DNA from 4 places in the Streptomyces sp. NPDC050636 genome. Region 4 is predicted to be linked to each of the others. Evidence: riboswitches for the same ligand, from Rfam matches in the RefSeq annotation. Region 4 holds a riboswitch; each other region holds the start of a gene.
The links. Region 4 has a riboswitch for cobalamin ahead of AB0I10_RS26310 (CoA-acylating methylmalonate-semialdehyde dehydrogenase). Riboswitches for the same ligand answer to the same signal wherever they lie in the genome.
Positions count from the first base shown of each region.

Region 1: linked by a shared signal. The riboswitch ahead of cobN (cobaltochelatase subunit CobN) and the one ahead of AB0I10_RS26310 (CoA-acylating methylmalonate-semialdehyde dehydrogenase) in region 4 are both predicted to bind cobalamin.
Region 2: linked by a shared signal. The riboswitch ahead of AB0I10_RS32715 (CbtB-domain containing protein) and the one ahead of AB0I10_RS26310 (CoA-acylating methylmalonate-semialdehyde dehydrogenase) in region 4 are both predicted to bind cobalamin.
Region 3: linked by a shared signal. The riboswitch ahead of AB0I10_RS14525 (iron ABC transporter permease) and the one ahead of AB0I10_RS26310 (CoA-acylating methylmalonate-semialdehyde dehydrogenase) in region 4 are both predicted to bind cobalamin.

Region 1 is NZ_JBFAIP010000057.1:23,337-27,328, reverse strand. Features, by position in the region: gene AB0I10_RS29155 (precorrin-2 C(20)-methyltransferase) at 1-421, opposite strand, end outside; gene AB0I10_RS29150 (precorrin-8X methylmutase) at 424-1,056, opposite strand; gene cobG (precorrin-3B synthase) at 1,053-2,429, opposite strand; cobalamin riboswitch at 2,580-2,715, shown strand; gene cobN (cobaltochelatase subunit CobN) at 2,751-3,992, shown strand, end outside.
Region 2 is NZ_JBFAIP010000080.1:14,505-18,496, reverse strand. Features, by position in the region: gene ribA (GTP cyclohydrolase II) at 7-672, shown strand; gene AB0I10_RS32720 (CbtA family protein) at 802-1,572, opposite strand; gene AB0I10_RS32715 (CbtB-domain containing protein) at 1,588-1,806, opposite strand; cobalamin riboswitch at 1,850-2,015, opposite strand; gene AB0I10_RS32710 (histidine phosphatase family protein) at 2,117-2,710, shown strand; gene AB0I10_RS32705 (SPW repeat protein) at 2,887-3,327, shown strand; gene AB0I10_RS32700 (hypothetical protein) at 3,447-3,743, opposite strand; gene AB0I10_RS32695 (methyltransferase) at 3,965-3,992, shown strand, end outside.
Region 3 is NZ_JBFAIP010000014.1:42,630-46,621, forward strand. Features, by position in the region: gene AB0I10_RS14515 (ABC transporter substrate-binding protein) at 1-119, opposite strand, end outside; gene AB0I10_RS14520 (ABC transporter ATP-binding protein) at 132-902, opposite strand; gene AB0I10_RS14525 (iron ABC transporter permease) at 902-1,945, opposite strand; cobalamin riboswitch at 2,094-2,222, opposite strand; gene AB0I10_RS14530 (FABP family protein) at 2,250-2,837, opposite strand; gene AB0I10_RS14535 (DsrE family protein) at 3,174-3,542, shown strand; gene AB0I10_RS14540 (DUF3099 domain-containing protein) at 3,568-3,840, opposite strand.
Region 4 is NZ_JBFAIP010000044.1:25,198-29,189, reverse strand. Features, by position in the region: gene aceB (malate synthase A) at 1-603, opposite strand, end outside; gene aceA (isocitrate lyase) at 700-1,983, opposite strand; cobalamin riboswitch at 2,346-2,532, shown strand; gene AB0I10_RS26310 (CoA-acylating methylmalonate-semialdehyde dehydrogenase) at 2,732-3,992, shown strand, end outside.

The sequences.
Region 1 (3,992 bases), on a different contig from region 4:
GGTCCGCGAGCCGCTGGTGCATGTGCTGGTACGAGCCGTAGAAGAGCGGGTCGCCCTCGGCGAGGACCGCTACTGTGCGCCCGGCGTCGAGGTGTGCGGCGAGCCGGGCCGCCGCCTTCTCGTAGAACTCGTCGAGCGCGCCCCGGTAGCCGCCGGGGTGGTCGGTGGTCTCGGTCGTGATCGGGTAGACCAGCGGCTCTTCGATGTGGTCGGGGCGGATGTGGCGGGCCGCGATGGAGCGGGCGATCGAGCGTCCGTGCCGGGCGCTGTGATACGCCACCACGTCGGCCTCGGCTATGACTTCCACGGCCCGTACGGTCATCAGCGACGGGTCACCGGGGCCCAGCCCCACCCCGTACAGCCGGCCCGGAGCGGCCGCCTCCCGTGCGCCACCGTCGCTGGTTGCCTGCTGCTCGCTCACGCTTACTCTTCCTCGCTTGCCAGGGCGTTGATCGCGGCCGCGGCCATGGCGCTGCCGCCACGCCGTCCGCGCACCACGATGTGGTCCAGCTTCGACGGATGGGCGATCAGCGCGTCCTTGGACTCGGCCGCACCGATGAAGCCGACGGGGATCCCGATGACGGCGGCGGGGCGCGGCGCGCCCTCCTCGATCATCTCCAGGAGGCGGAAGAGCGCGGTGGGCGCGTTGCCGACCGCGATCACCGCGCCCTCCATACGGTCCCGCCACAGCTCCAGCGCGGCGGCGCTCCGGGTGGTCCCCATACGGGCCGCCAGGTCCGGCACCGTCGGGTCGGCGAGGGTGCACAGCACGTCGTTGTTCGCCGGCAGCCGCTTACGGGTGACGCCACTGGCGACCATGTTGGCGTCGCACAGGATCGGCGCGCCGGCGCGCAGCGCCTTACGGGCGTTCGCCGCCACCTCGGGGGTGAAGGCGAGATCGCGTACGAGGTCGACCATGCCGCAGGCGTGGATCATCCGGACCGCGACCTTGCTGACGTCGGCGGGCAGGCCTGCGAGGTCCGCCTCGGCGCGGATGGTGGCGAAGGACTGGCGGTAGATCGACGCCCCGTCCTTCTCGTAGTCGAACGCGGTCACTGTGGCCTCGTTTCTTGTGTTGCCGGTGGTGCATCCGGCCGGACGACGGATACCTGGTAGCCCTCCGACGTTGCCAGGACGTCGATCCAGGTGCCGTGCGGGTGTCCGCAGCGGCGTTCGCAGCCGGACCAGTAGAGGGGGAGATCCCGTACGGGGATGTCGGGTACGGGGATGTCGGGTACGGCGGCGGGGAGGGTGCCCGGCACGGGTGTGCCTGCCGTGACCGCGGTCGCGGCGTCCGCGCGTACGTCCGAGCGGGACTTGGCGCAGCCGGGGCGGCCGGTGCAGGCGCCGAGCCGGTGCCAGGGGGAGGCGGGGTCGGTGACCAGCCCGGCGGCGGCCAGCTCGCGCAGCCGGGGTTCGGCCGTGGCGGTCGACAGGCCGGGGATGACCACGCCGCGCCAGGGGGTGAGCCGCAGTTCGCCGGCTCCGTCGTCGGCGGCAACGGCGGTCAGCAGGCGCCACTGCGCGACGGTCAGCCGGCCGAGCGGCGCCAGGACGGAGAGCGCGCGGCGGCCGTCGGGTCCTTCGACGATCCCGGGGAGGGGAACGGGAGCGCGCCCGGCCGAGGTGTCCTCTGCCCCGACGCACTCTGCCCCGACGTACTCCGCCTCAACCCCTGCCTCTCGCAACGCATCCGCCACATCGCGCGCGTTCAGGGCATATCCGGCAGGAAGTTCGCGCACCCGCCACGCCCCCGTGCCGCCCGCCTCCGCGGCGGCCAGGAACGTCTCGGCGGTGGCGAGCGCCGCGCGCGGTACGTCCGGGTCGGCGATCCGCACCGCCGCCGGATCGTCGCCGATGTACAGCAGCGCCCCACCTCCGGAGGCGCCCCCCGGCGCACCGTCGCTCGCCCCTTCTGCGACCAAGGTCACATCCCCGCCGAGCGCCGCCACATCGCCCCGCCCGTCGTCCAGGACGAACAGAAATCGGCCGGAGAGGGCGGTCGCGGACGTGCTCGCGCAGAGCAGGGCGTCCAGCTGCCGGGCCCACAACTGCACGTCAGAGTGGGTGTGATGGTCCAGGCAGGCCAGCGGGGAGGCCAGGATGTTGCGGATGCGTTCATGGCGCGCGGAGGGCAGCAGGCCGGCGGCGCGCAGAAGATCCGCCAGCTCCTGGCCGCAGCCGTCCGGGAGGCCGCGGAGCTCCGCGTTGCCGCGCGAGGTGAGGGAGAGCTGGCCGTCGCCGAGCCGCTCCGCGGCGTCGGCCAGCGCAGTTGCCTGATGTGCCGTCAAATAACCGGCGGGTAGCCGCACTCGCGAGAGCCGGCCGTCGGCGGCGGAGTGCAGCCGCAGCGCTCCCGGGCAGGCGTCACCGCGGTCCCGTACGGGCGGTTCGGCCCCATGGGGGCTGAGCTCGGGGGATGGCGGCATGGCGGCGAGCATACCGACGTCGGGGAACGGCGGATCCGGGCTCCGGGCGGACGGAGATCCGGCCTTGCGCTCCCCCGGCGCGGGGTCTGGAGGTGCGCCCTCCCCCGCACCGCCCCCAGCCCTTACTATGCAGGTCGGTGGGTCAGCTGGCCCGCCGGACGCCAGCGACGGCGCTGGGCCTTGTGCCCAAGGGAGGAAGCCCGGTGAGAATCCGGCGCGGTCCCGCCACTGTGAACCCGGCCACCACCGGGTGAGCCAGGAACTCCCGTCGTCCACACGACCACCCGGGGCGCGGACACCCCGAGGAAGGCCTGCGCTCGCATGCTCCTGCTGCTGTCGACCTCCGACACCGACCTGCTCAGCGCCCGCGCTGCCACCGGTCCCGTGCCGTACCGGCTCGCCAACCCCGCCCGCCTCGAAGTCGATGAGCTGCCCGCGCTGCTGGACGGTGTCGATCTCGTCGTCGTACGCCTCCTCGGCGGCATCCGCGCCTGGCAGGAAGGCCTCGACCTGCTGCTCGCCGAGGACCAGCACCGGCCGGTGATCGTTCTCACGGGAGAACAGGCCCCCGACGCCCAGCTCATGGAGGCGTCCACGGTCCCGGTCGGCCTCGCGGCCGAGGCGCACGCCTACCTCGCGCACGGCGGTCCCGCCAACCTCGAACAGCTCGCCCGCTTCCTGTCCGACACCGTGCTGCTGACCGGCCACGGCTTCGAGCCGCCGGCGCCCGCCCCCACCTGGGGACAGCTGGACCACACCCCGCTGCCCGGCGTCACCGCCGACGCCCCGCTCATCGCCGTGCTCTACTACCGCGCCCACCACATGAGCGGCAACACCGGCTTCGTACGGGCCCTGTGCGAGCAGATCGAGCGCGCGGGCGGCCGTGCCCTCCCGCTCTTCGTCGCCTCGCTGCGCGCCCCCGAACCGGAGCTGATCGACGCGCTGCGGCCGGCCGACGCCATCGTCACCACCGTCCTGGCCGCCGGCGGCACCAAGCCCGCGGAGGCGTCGGCCGGCGGCGACGATGAGTCCTGGGACGCCGGCGCGCTCGCCGCCCTGGACGTGCCGATCCTCCAGGCGCTGTGCCTGACCGGTTCGCGTGCCGCCTGGGAGGAGAACGACGAGGGCCTGTCCCCGCTGGACGCCGCCTCGCAGATCGCGGTCCCGGAGTTCGACGGCCGCCTGATCACCGTGCCGTTCTCCTTCAAGGAGGTCGACGAGGACGGTCTGCCGGTGTACGTCGCCGACCCCGAGCGCGCCGCCCGGGTCGCCGGTATCGCCGTACGCCACGCCCGGCTGCGCCATATCCCGGCCGCCGACAAGCGCCTGGCGCTGGTCCTCTCCGCATACCCCACCAAGCACTCCCGTATCGGCAACGCGGTCGGCCTGGACACCCCGGCGAGCGCCGTGGCGCTGCTGCGCCGCCTCCGCGCCGATGGCTACGACTTCGGTGACGAGTCCGCGGAGCCGGTGCCCGGTCTGGCCTCCGGCGACGGCGACGAGCTGATCTACGCCCTCATCGAGGCCGGCGGCCACGACCAGGAGTGGCTCACCGAGGAGCAG
Region 2 (3,992 bases), on a different contig from region 4:
CGCGGCATGACGGACCCCGATGCTGATGTCGATGTTGATGTCGTGTTGCATGACGCCGCTCGTGTGGAACGGATGGTGGAGGTCCGATTGCCCACCACCTACGGTGAATTCCTCGCCGTCGGCTATCTGGACCGCCATCGCGGAATCGAGCAAGTGGCGCTGGTCCATGGCGATGTCATGGGGGAGACGGCGCTGACCCGGGTGCATTCAGAATGCCTGACCGGAGATGCCTTCGCGTCCACGCACTGCGAATGCGGCGATCAACTGTCCGCCGCACTGGAGGCGATAGTGGCGGAAGGGTGCGGCATTCTCGTCTATCTCCAGGGTCATGAGGGACGGGGAATCGGACTGCTGGCCAAGCTTCAGGCGATGCGGCTGCAGGAGGACGGGCTGGACACGGTCGAGGCGAATATCGCACTCGGTCTGCCGGTCGACGCCCGCGAATACGGCGTCGCGGCCGAGATGCTGCGGGACCTCGGCGTCCACTCGGTGCGGCTGCTGTCGAACAATCCGCGCAAGCGCGAGGCGCTGATCGGACATGGCATCACCGTGGCCGAACAGGTCCCGCTGCTGATGCCGCCCCGCGCGGAGAACATCCGCTATCTGCGGACCAAACGGGAGCGGCTCGACCACGACCTGCCGCACCTGGACGGCGTCCGTGGCCTGTTCTGACGAGCGCAGTGAGGAAGGCCCCGCAGCGAAATGGTCTTGCAACGGTCTCGCAGCAGAAAGGCCACGCAGCGAAAAAGGCCCCGCGATCGGCGTCGCGGGGCCTTCCTCGATGTTCCGGCGCGTGCCGGGTCAGGTCGCCGCCGGTGCGGCCTCGGTCTCGGCCTTGGCCTCAGTGGCAGCCGCGGCTTCCTTGGCCGGTACGACGCGCTCCGCGAGATGACCGAAGATCAGCCCGAAGGCGGTCCACAGCACCAGTTGAACGGCGAGCGTCGACAGCCGGAACTCCCAGAGCGATGTGCCGGGGAATCCGTGCGGCACATTGTCGTAGGCCGGCAGGAAGGCGTACGCGATCCCGATGGCGACCACGAACGCGGCGCCGCCCGCGACCGTGGCGTACCAGTTGCCCAGCTTGGGAGCGAGGCGCCGGCCGAGAATCGTCGCGCCGACGGCCAGCAGGATGCCGAGCAGCATCATCAGGAAGTACAGGGCGGTGCGCTGGCCGATGGTGTCGGGGTCGCCGACGGCCGGCGGGTTGGCCGGGTACTTCAGGAACGGTACGAGATAGACCAGCAGCGCCCCGCCGGACACCAGGACGGCCGTGGCCCGGGTGCTGAAGCGGCCGATCCGGCCCAGTGCGAAGCAGAAGACCAGGGCGGCGATACCGCCCAGCGCCACGCCGTAGACCAGGATGCCGGTCGCCAGGCCCGCTGTGGACTGCATACCGCGGCTGACGGCCTCCACCTCGTGCTCATGGCCGTGGCTGTGGCTTTCCTCGAACGCGATCGCGGCGTCCACCTGCGGTTCGCCCAGGAAGTAGGCGACGACGAGGGTGAGGACACCGGCCGCCAGACCGGCGAGCATGCCGCGCACCAGAAGATTTCTGATGGTGAGGGAGTTCATGGGTGCGGCGTCCGATCAGTGGCAGGGGAAGCCGAGCAGGTGGCGTCCGTCGTGGACCCACTCGTGAACGTCCGTACCGGAGAACACCGAGGTGGCACCCTGCTCCGCGCCGATGAAGTACAGCAGGACCAGCATCAGGACGCCGACGAACAGTGCCCAGGGGGCGAGCGCCTTGAGGGGGAGCGGGGCCGGGGTGATGGTGCCGGCGGCCGGCGGAGCGATGGTCTGAGCCATGGCAGGACCTCCTGAGAAGGGGAACTCGCGTCCCTGTAGATGGAGTGCGTAACGACATGCCGGGTCTGGCTTGCCCGGTCCCGGCCCTGCTGGGCTGAGTCAAAACCGGACATACAGTGGCGCGACCGCGCCGGGATCCCACCGGCTTCCGTCATGTCGTCGTCAATATCATCGGGAAGGTATCGCGAACCGGCCACATGGCCAAGGCCGCACAGGGGGCGGAGGGGCGCAGGACAGGGCGCATCGGCCGGTCAACTTCCCCTGGTGGGCGATCTGTTGTGGATGTCCGGAAAGAGCTGGGGAAGAGTGCATGACAACTCGGGTGACGTTGATCTCACCGGCCGCGGGTTTGGCGCAGCGCGAGGTGCGCTTCGACGACGACGGTCCGTTGAGCGAGGCCGGACTGCGCCGCGCCCGGACCGCCGCCGGAACGCTGCCGGGCGCCGACCGGATCATGGTCTCGCCGTCGATGCGGTGTCGTCGTACGGCCGAGGAACTCGGGCTGCCGGCGGAGCCCATGCCGGCGCCGGCGGGCTGTGCGATGGGCCGGTGGCGTGGCCGGAGCCTGGCGGAGGTGGCCGACGCCGAGCCGGAGGCGGTGTCCGCCTGGCTCTCGGATCCCGGCTTCGCGGGGCATGGCGGCGAATCGCTGCGGCAGCTCTGCGACCGGGTCGGGGCCTGGCTGACGGGGGTGGCCGCCGAGTCGGGGCGCGTGCTCGCCGTAGTGGAGCCGGATGTCGTGCGCGCCGCCACGGTGTGTGCCCTCCGGCTCCCGATGGAGGCGTTCTGGCGGCTGGATGTGGCCCCGCTGACCGCGACCGAGCTGAGCGGTCGCAGCGGGCGCTGGAACCTGGGGCTGGGTCGGTCGCTGGGCCATGGAGGCCGTGAAGAGGGCAGTGGATGAGGCCGTGGGCGAGGTCGGGGGTAAGGGGTTGCGGGCGCGGTGCGCGACAACACCGCTGCCGGGAAAATTGCCGCCTCCACCATCTACACATAAAGGCGACATAAGTGCAGAATAAAGGTGCGCGGCCCCATGCCACGCGAATCCGGCCAGGCTTGCGGACGAAGGAGGCGAGTCGCATGGCCGACGTCTCACACACCAGGGGAGACCTCGCAGGTCACCCCGACGCTTCAGAGATGGCAGCTCGATACGACCGCGTCCTCGGCGGGCGTGACGTAGTACTCGTGGACGGACCGGTGTTCCTGGTCGGCCTGTACTGCGCCATTTCACCGTGGGTCATCCATTTCGCGGCCTCACAGCCCGCACTGGTCCTGCACAACCTCATCCTCGGCATCGCGATCTCGCTGCTGGCGATCGGATTCACCGTCACGCCGGACCGTATGTACGGCCTGAGTGGTGCGATGTGCGCGATGGGCGCATGGCTGATCATTTCGCCTTGGGTCGTCGGGAGCAGTCCGGACGCAGGCGTCATCGTGAACAACATCGTCATCGGCGCCCTGACGCTCCTGCTGGGTGCGATGTGTGTCGGCGTGGCAGGGAAGAGCCGCCGTGCCACGTGATGCGCTCCCTTCGGGAGCGTGCGTGTGAAAAGCCGCCGGCCCGCTCGCCGTCCGTAGACGGTGGGCGGGCCGTGCAATGTGTCTCCGGGCGTTCTGTGGCACCGGGGGTGTTCGGGGCCCTATTCCGCGCCCCGGTCGGCCCGCCCGTGGGTGGGGGCGGTGCCGGGGTCGAAATACTCCCCGGAGAGACCGGCCAGCATTAACCCGCCCGCGATGAGCAGGCCGTGCGCGAGCGCGATGCCCGTGGCCAGGCCGCCGATCGCGGCGGCCAGCACCAGCCAGGCGGTGCCGGGCCGGTCCACAAGCGGCCGCCGGGCGCCGCAGGAGCCTGTCGTGCGGGCGCGAGGACGCGGCGCGGCGTCGTGGCGGAACCTCTCGGCGAGATCGCAGAGTTGGCAGTTGTCGTCGGGGGACACGGGGGCGTCCCTCCTCTCCCGGCAGGGCTGAACCGGCGTGCCGTACGGGCGGGTTGAGTGGGGGGCGTTGCCTCGAATTCCGGCGAACTTAGGTTTACCTTACTGAGGCGGGCTAGGCTGGCGCTGCGGGCCGGACGTACAGCGTCACAGGCGTTGTTGTGCCCTGCGGAGCCCTGCCCGTAACGCCGTTGACCAGAGACGATTCAGAGAGGTGCCGCACCATGCCGCAAGAGAATCAGTCATCCCATG
Region 3 (3,992 bases), on a different contig from region 4:
ACGGGGTAGTGGCCGGAGCGGGCCGGGGCGCTCTTGGCGTCGGAGGAGACCTGCGCGCCGCAGCCGGTGAGGGCGGCGAGCGAGAGGGCGGTGAGCAGTACGGGGGCGCGGCGGGGCATGGCGGCTGGTCCTTAGGGGCTGAGGCGGTCGAACAGGAGCTGTACGGCGCCGGATTCGGGGTGGCGTACGCGGTGCGCGCGGACGCCGAAGACCTCGCCGAGCAGCTCGGGGGTCAGGACGTCGTGCGGCGGGCCCGAGTCGACGATCCGGCCGTGTGCGATGACGTAGAGCTCATCGCAGTGCACGGCGGCCAGATTGAGGTCGTGAAGGGCGGTGAGCACGGTCAGCCGGCTGTCCCGGACCAGTGCCAGGACCTCCAACTGCTGGGCGATGTCAAGGTGGTTGGTGGGCTCGTCGAGCACCAGCACCTCGGGCTCCTGGGCCAGCGCGCGGGCGATCAGCACCCGCTGCTTCTCGCCGCCGGACAGGCTGAGAAAGCCCCGTTCGGCCAGATGGTCCGCGCCGACCCGGGTCAGCGCGCGCCCGCACACCTCGGTGTCCGCCGCGCTCGCCCGGCCCGAGCCGCGCTGATGCGGCAGCCGCCCCATCGCGACGACCTCGGCGACGGTGAAGTCGAACTCCGTGGACGCCTCTTGGGGGAGCGCGGCCAGCCGCCGGGCGCCCTCGCGCGTGTCCATGGCGTGCAGGTCCGCGCCGTCCAGCCGCACCGTCCCCGCGGCCGGGCGCAGCGCGCGGTAGACGCAGCGCAGCAGGGTGGATTTGCCGCTGCCGTTGGGGCCGACCAGTCCGACGAGCCGCCCGCTGCCGGCCTGCAGCGCGATGTCGTGGACGAGGCGGTTTCCGGCCACCTCGACGCACAGGTCCTCGATGTCGATCCGCATCAGGCGCCGCCTCCGAAGGTGTAGCCGCGCCGCCGCATCAGCAGGACGAAGCAGGGCACGCCGATCACGGCGGTGAGCGCGCCCACCGGGAGTTCCACGGGTGCCAGCAGTACGCGGGACAGCAGATCGACCCACACCAGCAGCACCGCGCCCAGCAGCGGCGCGACGGCCAGCACCCGGCGGTGGTCGGCGCCGACCAGCATCCGCGTCACATGCGGCACCATCAGGCCCACGAAGCCGATCGCGCCGCTGACGGCGACCACCGCGCCGGTGACCGCCGCGGCGACGACGAACAGTTCACGGCGCAGCCGCTCCCCGTCGACCCCGAGGGCGGCGGCCGTCTCGTCGCCCATGGCCAGTGCGTTCAGCCGGCCCGCGGAGAGCAGCAGATATGCCAGCGCGGCGGCCACCGCGGCCGCGGCTATCGGCACCGAGCCCCAGCCGGCCCCGCTCAGGCTGCCCAGCAGCCACATCATCGCGGAGCGGGCGGCCTCGCCGCGGTCGGCGGTGAACACCATGAGGGTGGTGATGGCGGAGAAGCCGTAGTACATGGCCGAGCCGGTGAGGACCAGGCGCAGCGGGGTGAGCCCGTGGACGGTGCGGGCCGCCGCGTACACCAGCACCATCGCGATCAGCGCGGAGACGAACGCGGACACCGACAGTGCCCAGACGCCGAGCGTGCCGAGCGCCCCGAAGAGGAGCACGGCGTTGGCGCCGACGGCGGCGCCGGAGGAGATGCCGAGGACGAAGGGGTCGGCGAGGGCGTTACGGACCATGGCCTGTACGGCCACGCCGATGGCGGAGAGCCCGGCGCCCACGACGGCGGCCAGCACGGCCCGTGGGAAGCGCAGCTCCCACACGATGGTGTAGGCGGGGACCTCGTCGGGCGCGATGGTGCCGCCGGTCAGCCCGGCGCCGAGATAGCGCAGCACCTGCGGCCAGCTCACCCCGGCGGCGCCGAGGCCGACCCCGCAGAGCAGGGAGCCGAGGAGGGCGAGGGAGAGCGCGGCCGCCAAGGGGGCGGTACGGGCGGGGGGTGCCAAGAGGAGCCTTCGGCTCGGGCCGCGTCCATGCGGAAAGGAGCGGCGGCCCGGAGCGCCCCCAGCTGACGCTGAGCGGGGGTCCCCCCAGCGCCGGCCGGGGGAGTGCCCCCAGGCAACGGCGGTGTCCCATCGCAGTCCACGGCGAGTTGTCAGGATCAGGCGCCGCCGCGGGTGATCGGGCTTGCGGAAGGGGCTTCCGCTCAACCGTTGCGGGTCAGCGCCGGACTCTCACCGGACTTCCCCCGCGGGGCGCGTAACGCTGGGTCGTACTGGGTGCTGCTGTGCTGCTGTGCTGCTGTGCCGGTCAGCCCTTGTAGGGCGTGCCGTCCGGGTTGAAGAAGGAGACGCCGTCCGGCATGTCGTCGGGCAGGCTCTCCGCCCACTGCTTCAGATCGGCGACCTTCTTCAGTTGCGCCGACATGTACGGGCGCAGCGGCACGTCGGGGGTGGCCTTCTCGCCGACCCACATCAGGTCGCCGTTGACATAGCCGTAGAGCCGCTTGCCGCCGCTGTACGGGCCGGAGGCCGCGGTGCGCGCGACGGCGTCGGTGGCCAGGTCGATCTGCGGCTTCCGGTCGGCGAGCTCGCCGTACCAGACCTCGACCACGCCCTGGTCGCGGATCATCACGATCTCGACCCTGCGGTCCGCGTCGATCCGCCAGTAGCCGCTCTCGGTCTCCAGCGGGCGGACCTTCTTGCCCTCGCTGTCGAGCACCCAGCTGTGCGAGGTGTATTCGAGGAAGTCACGGCCGTCGTGGGTGAAGGTGACCTCCTGCCCGAAGTTGCACTTCTCGGTGCCAGGGAAGTCGGCGACGCCCGCGCCCTCCCAGTTGCCGAGGAGGAAGGCGAGCGGCACGAGGGCCGGGTTCAGGTCGGACGGGATCTCGATCATGAGCTCAGGCGATCTTTAGGGGGCGAAAGGAGGGGTGCGCGACGCGCTCGTACGGAGGACGGGCAGGTCAGCGCTGGCCCTGGTACAGCTTCTTCCAGGTCAGACCGGCGAAAGCGACCACGCCGACGCCGACGAGGACGAGCAGGGTGGTGAAGACTGCCTCAAGCACGAGCGCGCTCCTTGGACGGAGTGAGGTTACGGACCGCCTGCGAGTCTAGTCGGCGACCGTGGCAGCGGCGCTGTGAGGTCCGCCGCCAAGCTCTTAAGGAGCAGGGGTACCCCCATCCTGCTGCACCTCTAGGCCCTGACCTATCGGACAGACCCTAGTCTGGCCGCATGGCGAAGAAGAAGCTCGTGATCAAGGCGACGGCAGGGGCGGACGCGCCCGAGCGGTGCTCTCAGGCGTTCACGGCGGCGGCGGTGGCCGTGGCCAGCGGGGCCGAGGTCTCGCTGTTCCTGACCGGGGAGTCGACGTGGTACGCGCTGCCGGGGCGGGCGGCCGAGTTCGAGCTGCCGCACGCGGCACCACTGCCGGATCTGATCGGGGGGATCACAGCGGGCGGCGGCGTGATCACGGTGTGCTCGCAGTGCGCGGCCCGCCGGGGGATCGAGGAGAAGGACCTCATCGAGGGCGCGCGGATCGCCGGGATGCAGGTCTTCGTCAGCGAGATCATGGCGGACGGGGTGCAGGCGCTGGTCTACTGACCGCCGCTCCCGCCGCCACCGGTGATCACTTGTGGTCGTCCAGCTCGCGCCACCAGCGGTCGGACTCCGGGTCGCCGCTCTCGTCCCACCAGCGTTCGCCGGGCTCCCTGCGGTTGCCGATGATCGCGGCGATCGGCGGGATGACCATGGCGACGACGCACATGCCCACGGCCACCGGGATCGACCAGAGCCGCACCACGCTCCAGGCCAGCACGAACAGCACGATGCACACGCCCATCAAGATGAAGTACTTGCGATGACGGCGTTGTGGCGCCGGCAGCCGACTGTGCGCGTACATACGTCCACGGTAGATCCGGGCGGGGCGGGGAGGAAGTCGGTACGCCCGGCGGGAAGAGGCGCGCGGGGCGCCGCCGGTCCCGGACAGCGCGGAGGGCCGCACCCCTGCCCAGGTGTCCAAACCCCAGGGGTGCGGCCCTCCGGCCGGCAGCG
Region 4 (3,992 bases):
CCGTTGCGCGCAGTGGAAGAAGTACAGGCCGAAGTCGACGAGTGAGGCGGGAACGGGGCGTCCGTCGACGAGCAGATGCTGTTCGGTGAGGTGCCAGCCGCGCGGGCGGACGACGATGGTCGCGAGCTGGTCGCCGAGGCGGTGCTCGGTGCCGTCCGGCGTGGTGAAGTCGATCCGCCGCTCGATGGCGTCCAGCAGGTTCAGCTGGCCGCCGATGATGTTGTCCCAGGTGGGCGAGGTGGCGTCTTCGAAGTCCGCCAGCCACACCTGTGCCCCGGAGTTGAGCGCGTCGACCGTCATCCGCCGCTCCGGCGGCCCGGTGATCTCCACCCGGCGGTCGGCGAGACCGGGTGCGGGCGGTGCGACCCGCCAGTCCGGGTCGTTGCGGATGGCGGAGGTGGTCAGCGAGAAGTCGAGCGGGGAGCCGGAGGAGAGGAGAAGGGCGCGGCGGCGCCGCTCGGTGAGGATGTCGCGGTAACGGTCGGCGAAGGTATGGGCGAGGCGCCCGATGAAATCAAGGGCGGCGGGCGTCAGGATCTCGTCGAAGCGGTCGCCCGGTGCGCCGAGCACCTGGACACGGCTGGTCAGTTCGGTGGTGGACATGCGCATCTCCTCAACGGGCGGAGCGGAGGGGGAGTGGTGAGGGCCGGACGGAGACGGTCGTCCGGCCCTCACCTGGACACGAGGGCCGAGCGGTTCCTAGTGGAACTGCTCCTCCTCGGTGGAGCCGGCGAGCGCGGTGGTCGAGGAGGTCGGGTTGAGAGCGGTGGAGACCTGGTCGAAGTAGCCGGTGCCGACCTCACGCTGGTGCTTGACCGCGGTGAAACCGTGGGCCTGTGCGGCGAACTCCTTCTCCTGCAGGTCGACATAGGCGGTCATGCCGTGCTCGGCGTAGCCGCGGGCCAGGTCGAACATGCCGTGGTTGAGGGAGTGGAAGCCGGCCAGGGTGATGAACTGGAAGCGGTAGCCCATCGCCCCCAGTTCACGCTGGAACTTGGCGATCTGGTCGTCGTCGAGGGCGGCCTTCCAGTTGAAGGACGGCGAGCAGTTGTAGGCGAGCATCTGGTCGGGGTGCTCGGCGTGGATCGCCTCGGCGAACTCGCGGGCCTGCGCCAGGTCCGGCGTCCCCGTCTCCACCCAGATGAGGTCGGCGTACGGGGCGTACGCCAGGCCGCGGGCGATGACCGGGCCCATGCCGTTCTGGACGCGGTAGAAGCCCTCCGCGGTGCGCTCGCCGGTGACGAACCGGGCGTCGCGCTCGTCGATGTCGCTGGTGAGGAGGTTGGCGGCGAGCGCATCGGTGCGGGCGACGATCACCGTCGGGACATCGGCGATGTCGGCGGCGAGGCGGGCGGAGTTGAGGGTGCGGATGTGCTGGCCGGTGGGGACCAGGACCTTGCCGCCGAGGTGGCCGCACTTCTTCTCGGAGGCGAGCTGGTCCTCGTAGTGGATACCGGCCGCGCCGGCCGCGATCATCGCCTTGGTCAGCTCGAAGGCGTTGAGGGGCCCGCCGAACCCGGCCTCGGCGTCGGCCACGATCGGCGCGAGCCAGTCCGTGGTGTCACCGTTGCCCTCGGCGGTGGCGATCTGGTCGGCGCGCAGCAACGCGTTGTTGATCCGGCGGACCACCTGCGGCACGGAGTTGGCGGGGTACAGGCTCTGGTCGGGGTAGGTGTGGCCGGCCTGGTTGGCGTCCGCGGCGACCTGCCAGCCGGACAGGTAGATGGCCTGGAGACCGGCCTTGACCTGCTGCACCGCCTGACCGCCGGTCAGCGCACCGAGCGCGTGGATGTAGTCCTGCTCGTGCAGTTGCCGCCACAGCCGCTCGGCGCCGCGCCGGGCGAGCGTGTGCTCCTCACGGACGCTGCCCGACAGCCGCACCACGTCCTCGGCCGTGTAGGTGCGCTCGATACCCTTCCAGCGCGGGTCGGTAGCCCACCGCTGCGCCAGCTCTGCGGCCGTCGTCGTGCTTGCCTGTGCCATGACCGTCTCCCGGGTCTGCCTGTATCTCGTCAAAGTTGCGAATGTGGCACTGAGTGCCGTATTCGGATGCGGCCCGCCGGAGGTCCCTGCGCGATCAAGGGTGAGCAATGTTGCGCGGACTTCCGTCCGGAACGGCCGGGTTCTCCGACATCAGGGCGTGAATCGTGCCCGGTGTTCCGCTTCGGTCGCCGGTTCCGGCGGGCCGTACTCAGACTTTGGCACCGGCACTGAGTGCCATCAAGCGGGGAAGTGTGCCAAGTTTTGTGTATCTTCCCGCCCGTCTTTGCCAACCTTGCGAAGGTGCGGAGCGGCGATGTTCTGCTGCGCGGACGCGGCGGGGTGGACTTACTAGGACGTCCAACTATATGTTCGGGGGACAAGGCCCGCGGTGCAGGGAAGCCGGTGTGATTCCGGCGCGGTCCCGCCACTGTGACCGGGGAATGCGCTCCCCGAAAGAGACCGGCCACTGACGGAGAAGTCCGTCGGGAAGGCCGGGGAGCGTGTACTGATCCGGGAGTCAGGATACCGGCCGCGGGACGTTCCGTGTTGTCCACGAGGATGGAGCAGACACGCATGGCACCGGTGTGCACCCACGCCCCTGGCCGGCGAATCCGACGGGTACCGACCGCCGACGACTGACGGCCACCCAGCCCCTGCGCTTCTCGCGCCGCCCCGCACGCACGCCACCCGGTGTCCGTGCCGGGCCGGCGCGCCATCCCCGGATCTCACCTGACGAGAGCAGGCTTTCATGGTCCGTGAACTGGCACATTTCATCGGCGGCAAACACACCCCGGGAACCTCGGGGATCTACGGCGATGTGTACGACCCCAACACCGGCGAGGTGCAGGCCCGCGTCCCGCTCGCCGACCGCGGTGAGACCGAGGCGGCGATCGCCGACGCCGCCTCGGCCCAGTGCGAGTGGGGCGAGTGGAATCCGCAGCGCCGCGCCCGCGTGCTGCTGAAGTTCCTGCAACTCGTGGAAGGGGAACGGGAGTCGCTGGCCCGGCTGCTGTCGTCGGAGCACGGCAAGACCGTCGCCGACGCCCACGGAGACCTCCAACGCGGCCTGGAGGTCGTCGAGTTCGCCGCGGGCATCCCGCATCTGCTCAAGGGCGAGTTCACCGACAACGCCGGCACCGGCATCGACGTCCACTCCCTGCGCGGGCCCATCGGTGTCACCGCCGGCATCACCCCGTTCAACTTCCCCGCGATGATCCCCCTGTGGAAGGCCGCCCCCGCCCTCGCCTGCGGCAACTCCTTCATCCTCAAACCCTCCGAGCGCGACCCCTCGGTACCGCTCAGGCTCGCCGAGCTGTTCCTGGAGGCGGGGCTTCCGCCAGGCGTCCTCAACGTCGTCAACGGGGGCAAGGAAGCGGTCGACACTCTGCTGTCGGACCCGCGGGTCGGCGCGCTCGGCTTCGTCGGCTCGACGCCGATCGCCGCACACATCTACGCCACCGCCGCCGCGCACGGCAAGCGAGCCCAGTGCTTCGGCGGAGCCAAGAACCACATGATCGTGATGCCGGACGCCGACCTCGACCAGGCCGTCGACGCCCTGATCGGCGCGGGATACGGCTCGGCGGGGGAGCGTTGCATGGCGATCTCCGTGGCCGTCCCTGTCGGCGAGACCACCGCCGACGCCCTGGTGGAACGCCTGAAGGAGCGCATCGGGCAGCTGCGCATCGGCCGTTCCGACGACCCCGATGCCGACTTCGGGCCTCTGGTCGGCCGGGATGCCCTCGACCGGGTACGCCGTTATGTCGACATCGGCGTCAACGAAGGCGCAGAACTCATCGTGGACGGCAGGGACTTCACACTCACCGGACACGAGAACGGCTTCTTCGCGGGTGCCTCGCTCTTCGACCGCGTCACCCCGCAGATGCGCGTCTACCGCGAAGAGATCTTCGGACCCGTCCTGTGCGTCGTGCGCGCCGCCGACTACGAAGAGGCGCTGCGGCTGCCCAGCGAGCATCCCTACGGCAACGGGGTCGCGATCTTCACCCGTGACG